4 regions of the Spirillospora sp. NPDC000708 genome follow, and region 3 is predicted to be linked to each of the others. Evidence: riboswitches for the same ligand, from Rfam matches in the RefSeq annotation. Region 3 holds a riboswitch; each other region holds the start of a gene.
The links. Region 3 has a riboswitch for cobalamin ahead of ABT299_RS12205 (ribonucleoside-diphosphate reductase subunit alpha). Riboswitches for the same ligand answer to the same signal wherever they lie in the genome.
Positions count from the first base shown of each region.

Region 1: linked by a shared signal. The riboswitch ahead of bluB (5,6-dimethylbenzimidazole synthase) and the one ahead of ABT299_RS12205 (ribonucleoside-diphosphate reductase subunit alpha) in region 3 are both predicted to bind cobalamin.
Region 2: linked by a shared signal. The riboswitch ahead of ABT299_RS04580 (putative cobaltochelatase) and the one ahead of ABT299_RS12205 (ribonucleoside-diphosphate reductase subunit alpha) in region 3 are both predicted to bind cobalamin.
Region 4: linked by a shared signal. The riboswitch ahead of ABT299_RS42835 (CbtB domain-containing protein) and the one ahead of ABT299_RS12205 (ribonucleoside-diphosphate reductase subunit alpha) in region 3 are both predicted to bind cobalamin.

Region 1 covers NZ_JBEPCJ010000053.1:20,956-23,145, forward strand. Annotated here, with positions in the region: gene ABT299_RS31555 (GNAT family N-acetyltransferase) at 1-302, opposite strand, end outside; gene bluB (5,6-dimethylbenzimidazole synthase) at 359-973, opposite strand; cobalamin riboswitch at 1,019-1,191, opposite strand; gene ABT299_RS31565 (DUF4260 family protein) at 1,245-1,664, opposite strand; gene ABT299_RS31570 (DUF4240 domain-containing protein) at 1,753-2,190, opposite strand, start outside.
Region 2 covers NZ_JBEPCJ010000004.1:54,536-56,725, forward strand. Annotated here, with positions in the region: gene ABT299_RS04570 (ATP-binding protein) at 1-388, shown strand, start outside; gene ABT299_RS04575 (TetR/AcrR family transcriptional regulator) at 299-1,081, opposite strand; cobalamin riboswitch at 1,198-1,321, shown strand; gene ABT299_RS04580 (putative cobaltochelatase) at 1,378-2,190, shown strand, end outside.
Region 3 covers NZ_JBEPCJ010000013.1:28,576-30,765, forward strand. Annotated here, with positions in the region: gene ABT299_RS12205 (ribonucleoside-diphosphate reductase subunit alpha) at 1-1,178, opposite strand, end outside; cobalamin riboswitch at 1,273-1,501, opposite strand; gene ABT299_RS12210 (hypothetical protein) at 1,610-2,190, shown strand, end outside.
Region 4 covers NZ_JBEPCJ010000095.1:31,566-33,755, reverse strand. Annotated here, with positions in the region: gene ABT299_RS42845 ((2Fe-2S)-binding protein) at 1-266, shown strand, start outside; gene ABT299_RS42840 (CbtA family protein) at 283-1,011, opposite strand; gene ABT299_RS42835 (CbtB domain-containing protein) at 1,021-1,254, opposite strand; cobalamin riboswitch at 1,287-1,475, opposite strand; gene ABT299_RS42830 (3-isopropylmalate dehydrogenase) at 1,640-2,190, shown strand, end outside.

The DNA.
Region 1 (2,190 bases), on a different contig from region 3:
CCCTGCCGGCCGGGCAGGACGCCGTAGGTCGCCAGGTACCAGAGCCCTTCGCGGTTCTGGGAGACGGCGAAGCCCACGACGTCCCGGCCCTCTTCGGCGAGCCAGCAGCCGTCCGGGTCGACGGACAGGAAGTGGCCCAGGCGGTCGATCAGGCGGCGGGACTGCTCCTCCGTCGGCGGTTCCGGGTCCGGTTCGCCCACCCGCCGGCTGAGGCGGTCGCCTTCGAGGAACGTCACCGCCGCCGCGCGCTCGGTCGCGACGAGGTCGTCCCGCGACATGCGCCTGATGCGTACGGGGTCCATGCAGGCATGATCACGCCATGGGCGGGGCGGCGCACCTGATTATTCGGGTGCCGTGCTCACCAGCGGTCGTGGTGGACGGCCGCGTGGAGGGGGCGGCGGTGGCGCCAGCCGTGCCGTTCGAGGTCCGGGACGGCCTCCAGGTGCGTGACCGGCCCGACGCACAGCCAGGCGACCGGCCGGACGCCCGCCGGGATGCCGAGGAGGTCGCGCAGGTAGGGCTCGCGGTAGAACGACACCCAGCCGACGCCCAGTCCCTCCGCCGTCGCCGCCAGCCAGAGGTTCTGGACGGCCAGGCAGACGGAGTACAGGCCGGCGTCGGCGATCGCGTGCCGGCCGAGGACGGCGGGGCCGCCGCGCTCGGCGTCGTAGGTCACCACGATCGACACGGTGGATTCGAGCACCCCGTCGATCTTGATGCGGGCGAAGCGGGCGGCGGCGTCGCCGGTGAGGGTGGCGGCGAACGCGTCGCGCTCGGACCGGACGTGGTCGTGGAACGCGCGGCGGACGTCCGGGTCGCGGACCAGCACGAAGTCCCAGGGCTGGGAGAGGCCGACGCTGGGGGCGGCGTGCGCGGCGGTGAGGACGCGGTCGAGGACGCCGTCCGGGATCGGCGCGCCGGTGAACTCGGCGCGTACATCGCGGCGGCGGTGGATGACGTCGTACAGGTTCATGGGCAGGCTCCCGCTGCGGTCGGGCCGCCCGGGGCGGGCGGCCGGTGGAGCGAGGCCGGTCTTCGGACTCCCGGATCGACGCCTCACCGCCCGCCTTCCCGGCCTGACGGCCAGTGGCCGCGCGTGCGCGCGTGGGCGGCGGCTTCCCGGTCACCGCGGCGGGCCCGTGCCGGATTCGCACCGGCTTCCCGATTCTCCCCGAGGGGCACCTCGCGTCAGTTCACGCCGTCCGCGATCGTAGCGGTGCCCGCCTTCGGGTCGGGGGAGGGGGTCAGTGGCGCTGGAAGCCGTCCTTGGTGCGCAGGCCGTAGCCGACGGCGCGGTCGATCGAGATGTGCGCCATCCAGCCGCAGAGCCCGGCGAAGATCGGAGCCCACGCGAACGGAGCGACGGTGTAGAGCGCGATGAGCGCGAGCGGGACCAGCGCGCGGTGCGCGGCGTTGTAGTACGGGACGGCGCGTGCCGGGAGCTGCCCGCGCTCGACGGTGTGCGCGTCCCGGATCCCGGCCAGGAAGGTGAGGTCGGGCGCGATGAAGAACGCGACCGCGAGGAGCGCGGCGAGCCAGCCGTGGTTGACGCCTTCGAGGACGGCGAACGCGGTCCAGAACAGCGCGTTCGCGCCCCAGGCGGTGCGGCGGGCCACGAGCGCGGCGGAACCCTTGCGGACGGTCGGAACGGTGGCGGTGCTCATGGCCTGGTGCCCTCCTGCTTGGCTAATGGCGTTAGCTACAAGCTAAGGCTAATGCCATTAGCTGTCAAGCTCATGGAGACACAACCGCTCAGAGGAACAGGGCGGCCAGCCGGGGCAGGTGCAGCCGGGTCTCGGCGTCGTCCTCGACGTCCCAGTTCTCGCCCGCGGGACGCTCGGGCCGCCGCATCGAGCGCACGGCCGACTCCATCGCCGCGTCGAACGACTCGGTCTCTCCCATGACGCGCTTGTAGGTGCTGCGCGCCGCGTAGTGCAGGCCCTCCGCGCCGATCCACCCCTCGTCCTCCCGGGCCATCCGCACCACCGTGGGGACGTCGGCCAGCGTGTCGGGGTCGTCGACGGCGCGCGCGAACACGTCGCGTCCCAGCAGCGCGAGCCCGGCGCGGAAGTCCATGAATCCGTCGTCGCCGCAGCCGCCCTCGATGAGGTAGGCGGCGTTCCAGAGCGGCCGCCGGTACGCCGAGTCGAGGACGCGCGTCAGCATGGCGTCGAACGCGACGATGCCGGG
Region 2 (2,190 bases), on a different contig from region 3:
GCTGGCCACCAACGCGCACCAGCACGCCGGCGACCACGGCCCGCACGAGCTGTGGCTCTACCTGGGCGACCCGCCCGGCGCCGAGTCCCGGCCGTCCGGCGCCCCGGCGAGCCCGGGTGCCCTGGCCGGTCCCGGCCTCGCGGGCGCTCCGGTCGGTGCCGAGGTGCGGTGCGCCGTCTTCGACGCCTACGTCGACGCGTCGCTGCCCGGCTACTCGTGGACGTCCGGGGACTGCGGGCGCGGTCTCAGCATCGTCCGGGAGCTGTCGCGGGGCCGCTGGGGCATGCTGCGGACGCTGTCACGGCTCGGCCCGGGCGTCCGCGGCAAGGCCGTCTGGTTCGCCGTCCCGGTGCGCGGCGGCGTGAAGCAGCCGGTCCCCGGCCTCTAGGCGCCCTCCGCCCGCCGCGTCCTGGGCCTCCAGCGCGGGGGCGATGTCGGTGACCATCGACAGCAGCGACCTGGTCAGCAGCGTCTGCACCTGCGCGCGGTCGAGGGTCCGCTCCTGGAGCCACTGCCGCGTCGCCGCGTCCGCGAGCCCGGAGTAGACGCGCAGGACGGCCCGCAGCGTGCCGGTCGGCGCGGGCACCCGCAGAACGGCGAGCATGTGCTCGACCGTCCGGTCGCGGAACCGGTTGACGAGGTGGAGCAGCTCGGGGTCCTGCCCGAAGCCCTCCGCGTCCAGCGCCGCGAACCAGGTGGTGGCGTTCCGCTCGGCGGTGTCGAGGAACAGGTTCACGCACAGCTCGACCGTCTCAGGCAGCGTCATCCGCTCGTCAGGGGGCGGCGCCTGCACCGCCGCGGTGGCCGTCAGGCCCTGGACGACCTTGAGGAACAGCTCCCGCTTGGTGCCGAAGTAGTAGTGGATGAGCCCGCGCTGGACGCCGGCCTCGCGGGCGATCGCCGCGGTGGCCACCTCCGCGTACGGCAGCTCGGTGAACATGCGGCGCGCGACGTCGAGGATCTGGTCGCGCCGCTCGTCGCGCGGCAGGCGCTGGTAGCGGGCCTTCGGGCTCCTGGTGTCGCCCGGGTGCGGCGTCGCGGCTCCGGCGGCCTCGCCGCGCGGGGCTGCGCGTCGCTCCATACCGACCAGTAGACCATCTCATTGGCGTATCGCCAACATTGACCGGCACTCCGCCGATAGATGGCCGGGTCGAGCGCGTCCGGCCGGTGTGCGATCCTGGGCGGGCGACGGACGCGGAGGAACCCGGTGCGAATCCGGGGCTGTCCCGCAACTGTGACCAGGGGAGCCCCCCTCGACACGGCCACGGCACGCGGTGCTGGAAGGCCGAGGGGGAGCGGTGATCCGGGAGCCAGGAGACTCCGGCCGTCGGACAGGCACCGCCACGGGCGTGGACACCCGAGGAAGGATGACGAGACGTGCGACCTGCGTCGGCGCCGGACACCGGCCGGCCGGAGAGGCGCGCCCGCGCGCGCTACCCCTTCTCCGCCGTCGTCGGAATGGCCGATCTGAAGCTCGCCCTGCTGATCAACGCGGTGTCGCCGGGCGTCGGCGGCGTGCTGGTCCGCGGCGAGAAGGGCACCGCCAAGTCGACGATCGTGCGCGCGCTGGCCGGGCTGCTGCCCCCGGTGCCGGCCGTGCCGGGCTGCCGGTTCTCCTGCGACCCGGACGATCCCGACCCGGCGTGCCCCGACGGCCCGCACACCCCCGGCGAGGCGGGGACGCGGGACGCGCGGCTGGTCGAGCTGCCGGTGGGCGCGTCCGAGGACCGGCTCACCGGCTCGCTGGACATCGAGCGCGCGCTGACCGAGGGCGTGAAGGCGTTCGAGCCGGGCCTGCTCGCGGCCGCGCACCGCGGCGTCCTGTACGTCGACGAGGTCAACCTGCTCCATGACCACCTGGTCGACCTGTTGCTGGACGCGGCGGCCATGGGCGAGTCGTACGTCGAGCGCGAGGGCGTCTCCGTCCGGCACGCGGCGCGGTTCCTGCTGGTCGGGACGATGAACCCGGAGGAGGGCGAGCTGCGCCCGCAGCTGCTGGACCGGTTCGGGCTGACCGTCGAGGTCGCCGCGACCCGCGACCCGGCCGAGCGCGCCGAGGTCGTCCGGCGGCGGCTGCGGTTCGAGGACGATCCGGACGGCTTCGCGGCGGCCTTCGCCGCGGACGAGGCGGACCTGGCCCGGCGGATCGCCGCCGCCCGCCGCCGGCTGCCCGGCGTGGAGCTGACCGAC
Region 3 (2,190 bases):
AGCTTCCGCGCCGGGACCTGCCGGACGTACCGGCCCTCCTTTTCGGCCGCCCGGTACGCGGCGTCGAAGGCGTCGCCCCACAGGTCCGTCAGCTCCGGGACCTCCTTCGGGTCGAACAGCGACCACGTCCCGTCCGCCTCGACGCGGCGCATGAACTCGTCCGGGATCCAGTTCGCCAGGTTCAGGTCGTGGGTGCGGCGCGCCTCCTCGCCGGTGTTGTCGCGCAGTTCGAGGAACTCCTCGACGTCGGCGTGCCACGGCTCCAGGTACACGCACGCGGCGCCCTTGCGGCGGCCGCCCTGGTTGACGGCGGCGACGGACGCGTCCAGCGTGCGCAGCCACGGGACGATCCCGTTCGAGTGCCCGTTCGTCCCCCGGATCAGCGACCCGCGCGACCGGACCCGCGTCCAGGAGATCCCGATCCCGCCCGCGTACTTGCTGAGCCGCGCGACCTGCCCGTACCGCTCGTAGATCGCCTCCAGCTCGTCGCGCGGCGAGTCCAGCAGGAAGCACGACGACAGCTGCGGGCGCCGCGCCGCGGAGTTGAACAGGGTCGGCGAGCTGGGCAGATAGGACAGCGTGCTGAGCAGCCGGTACAGCTCGGCGGCCTCGTCGACGGTGTCGGACAGGCCCACGGCCACCCGCAGGAAGAAGTGCTGCGGCCGCTCCAGGACGAGCCGGGTCCGCGGATGCCGCAGCAGGTACCGGTCGTAGAGGGTGCGGAGCCCGAAGTATCCGAACCGGTCGTCCGCCTCCTCGACCGCGCCTCCCGAGGGGGGGCGACCCCCCGCGCCCCCCGGACCCTCGTCGATGAGGCGGTCCAGCGCGGCGGCGTTCTCGGCGACGAACGCGGCGGGGCCGTCGGCGAGGAGGCCCTCGGCGTGCGCGGCGGCGACGGACTCCGCGAAGCCCCGGACGCCGGCCTCGGCGGTCTCGTCGCGGATCCGGGCGGCCAGCAGCCGCGCGGCGACCCGGGAGTACCCCGGCTCCACCGCGACCAGCGCGGCGGCCTCCCCGATCGCCAGGTCCCGCAGGGCGGCGGCGCTCGCGCCGTCCCCGGCCCGGACCGCGCCGAGCACCCGTTCCGGCGCGGTCCCCTCGACGCCGGCGCAGGCCGCGGCGACCTCGGCCGCGATCCGCTCGGCGGCCGGCGCCTCCGCGGGCATGGTGACTGTCACGTTCTCTCCCCTCGTGAGACGGCCTCGCGAGGGCATGCGAACGGGCGCGGCGGCAGGCTGCCGCGCACCGTCCCCCGGCTCACCCGCGAAGCCTCGGACGTACGGCGTGCATGGCAGGTCTTCGGACTCGCGGGCACCCGCGCCTCCTGCCGGAGGCACGACCTACTGGCCGTCGCTTCCCGATCCGGACGATCCGGTTCAGTGCCTGTGACGGCGGTCGTTCCCGCTCACCGCTGCGGGGCAGTCCCGGACTTGCACCGGGTTCCCTCTTACGACGCCCCCGCCGCGAGCGGCGGGGGCGAACCAGCACGGGATTGAACCCTACATCTTGTTGATCCTCATTGCGCAACCCCAACATGTAGGGCGCGTCGGGACCGGATCGCGGGGGTCGGATGCGCGCCCGCGGACCGGGGTGGGACGATGTCCCCGTCATGTCCCCGCGTCCCAGGCAGCCGGCCTTCCGCACCGCGCGCGCGGTCGTCTTCGCGACCGTGTGCGTCGCGCTCGCGACCGTCGGCCACGACCTGGCGTCGCACGAGCCGGTGCCGGGCTGGGCGGTGCTCGCCGGGTTCGGCGCGGCCCTCGCCGTCGCCGCCGCCCTCGCCGGCCACGAGCGCTCCCTCCCGACGATCATGGGCGGGCTGCTCGGCGGCCAGTTCGCGCTGCACACGCTGTTCGCGAGCGCCACCGAGGGCATGCGCGACTGCGACACCGCCGCGCACGCGGGACACGCCGCCGCGACGCCCGCGATGCACGGCTCCGGCACGTCCATGACCGTCGCGCACGTCGCCGCCGCCGTGGTCGCGGCCTGGTGGCTGCGGCGCGGCGAGCGGGCCGCGTGGTCCCTCGCGCGGCGCCTCGCGTCCGCCGCCGACCGCCCGATCCGGCTGCTGCTCGCGCTGCTGCTGATCGAACCGGCGGAGCGCCCGCTGCGTACCCCGGTGGTGCCGGTGGCGGCCGGCGCGATCGCCACGGGACGCGCGCTCCGGCACCAGGTCGTCCGGCGGGGACC
Region 4 (2,190 bases), on a different contig from region 3:
CGGACGGCCTGCTGTGGGGGAACGCGGCGTCGGCCCTCGCCGGCGGCCTGAACGTCGGCCCGCCCGACGGCGCCCGCGCCGCGCTCGTCCGCGAACTCCTGGCCCGGCCCCCGCTGGCGGGCGCCGGGGTGTTCGGCCCGCGCGGCTTCGTCCGGCGCAACTGCTGCCTGTACTACCGCGTCCCGCCCGGCGGCGAGATGTGCGGCGACTGCGGCCTGCGCCGCCCGCCGCGCCGCGACGGGCCGCCGCCACGGGTGCGCCCGTGACGGCGGCCGGCGGCGGTCAGGCCGGGACGGCGGCCCGGTGGCGGGCCACCGAACGCTCGGTCAGGTAACCGAACAGCAGCCCGATCGTGCTCCACAGGACGAGCTGGACGCCCAGGGACGCGAGCCGGAAGTCCCACAGGACCGTGGCCGGGAAGTGCTCCGGAACCGCCTCGGGCTCCGGCGTGAGCCGGTACACGACCGCCAGCAGGACGGCGTAGCCGGCCGCGGTCGCCGTGATCGCGTTCCAGGCGCCGAGCCGGGGGACGAGGCGGCGGCACACGATCACCGCCGCGGTCGTCGCCAGGATCCCCAGCGCCATCATGCAGAAGTACAGCGCCGTCCTGCCGCCGATCGTGGTCGGGTTGCCGACCGCCGGGGGCGTCGCCGGGTACTTCAGGAACGGCACCAGCTCGATCGCCACGAACCCGGCGAGGGCTACCAGGGCGGCGGTGGCGCGCGCGCCGAGCCGTCCTAGCCGTCCGGACGCGAAGGCGAACGCGATCGAGAACAGCCCGCCGAGCGCCGTCCCGTACACCGCCATGGCGGTGGTCAGGCCGGCGGTCCTCTGCACGGTGCGGCCGACGACCTCCGGCTCGTGCCCGGCGTGCTCGGCGTGCGCCCTGGCCTCCTCGAACGCGATGGCGTGCCCGACCTGCGGCTCCCCGTACAGCCACGCGACGACCAGGGCGAGGGCGGCAGCGGCCAGGCCCGCGAGCATCCCGCGGACCAGCAGTGCTCTCATCATCGGCGCGGCCTAGTGGCAGGGGAAGCCGAGCAGGTGCCGGCCGTCGTGGGTGAACTCGTGCACCCAGGTGCCGCCGAAGACCGACGTCGCGCCCTGCTCGGCGCCGACGAAGTAGATCAGGATCGCGGCCAGCACGACGGCGAGCACCGCCCATGGCACGATGTCGCGGATCGGCAGGCGCAGGGGCGCCGCGGACGGCTCGGCCTGCGGGGACGTGGCGGACGGTACGGCGGACTCGGCCATGTCGGGTCTCCTCACGGGGTGCACTCGCCCCGGTTGCGGGAGGACGACGGGTCAGTGTCCTGACTCCCAGATCGCCGTCTCCCTCCGACCTTCCCGCCGGTGCGGCCGGCCGTGGTCGTGCTGGGGGAGACTCCCTGGTCACAGTGGCGGGACCGTCCTGGATTCGCACCAGGTTCCTGCGCACCGTCGCCTCGATGTGAACTTGTCGAGGAGAGCGTCTCCTCTCCCCACCGGCGCGTCAAGCCCGCGAAGGGTGACAAAGGTGACGTTCGCGCCGCCGTCCGCGGCGATCGTCCGCGGCCGCCGGGACCGCCCCGCCGAGACACCGATACCGGGATATGAGACGCAAGCCCAAGCAGTGAGACGTTTGCAGTACAGTACGCCCATGGCTTCCCGCAGCATTCGTCTGGCCGTCATTCCCGGTGACGGGATCGGCCCCGAGGTGGTCGCCGAGGGACTGAAGGTCCTCGAGGCCGTCGCCCCGTCCAGCGGCCTCGCGTTCGAGCAGACCTCCTACGACCTGGGCGCCGCCCGCTGGCACCGGACCGGGGAGACGCTGCCCGACTCGGTGCTGGAGGAGCTGCGCGGCCAGGACGTCATCCTGCTCGGCGCCGTCGGCGACCCGAGCGTCCCGAGCGGGACGCTGGAGCGCGGGCTGCTGCTGCGGACCCGGTTCGAGCTCGACCACTACGTCAACCTCCGCCCGGTGAAGCTGTTCCCGGGCGTGAAGACCCCCCTCGCCGACGTCACGCCCGACGACATCGACATGGTCGTCGTCCGCGAGGGCACCGAGGGCCCCTACACGGGCGTCGGCGGCGTCCTGCGCAAGGGCACCGAGCACGAGGTCGCCACGCAGGAGAGCGTGAACACCGCCTTCGGCGTCGAGCGGGTCGTCCGTTACGCGTTCGAGGTCGCGGCGTCGCGCCCGCGCAAGAA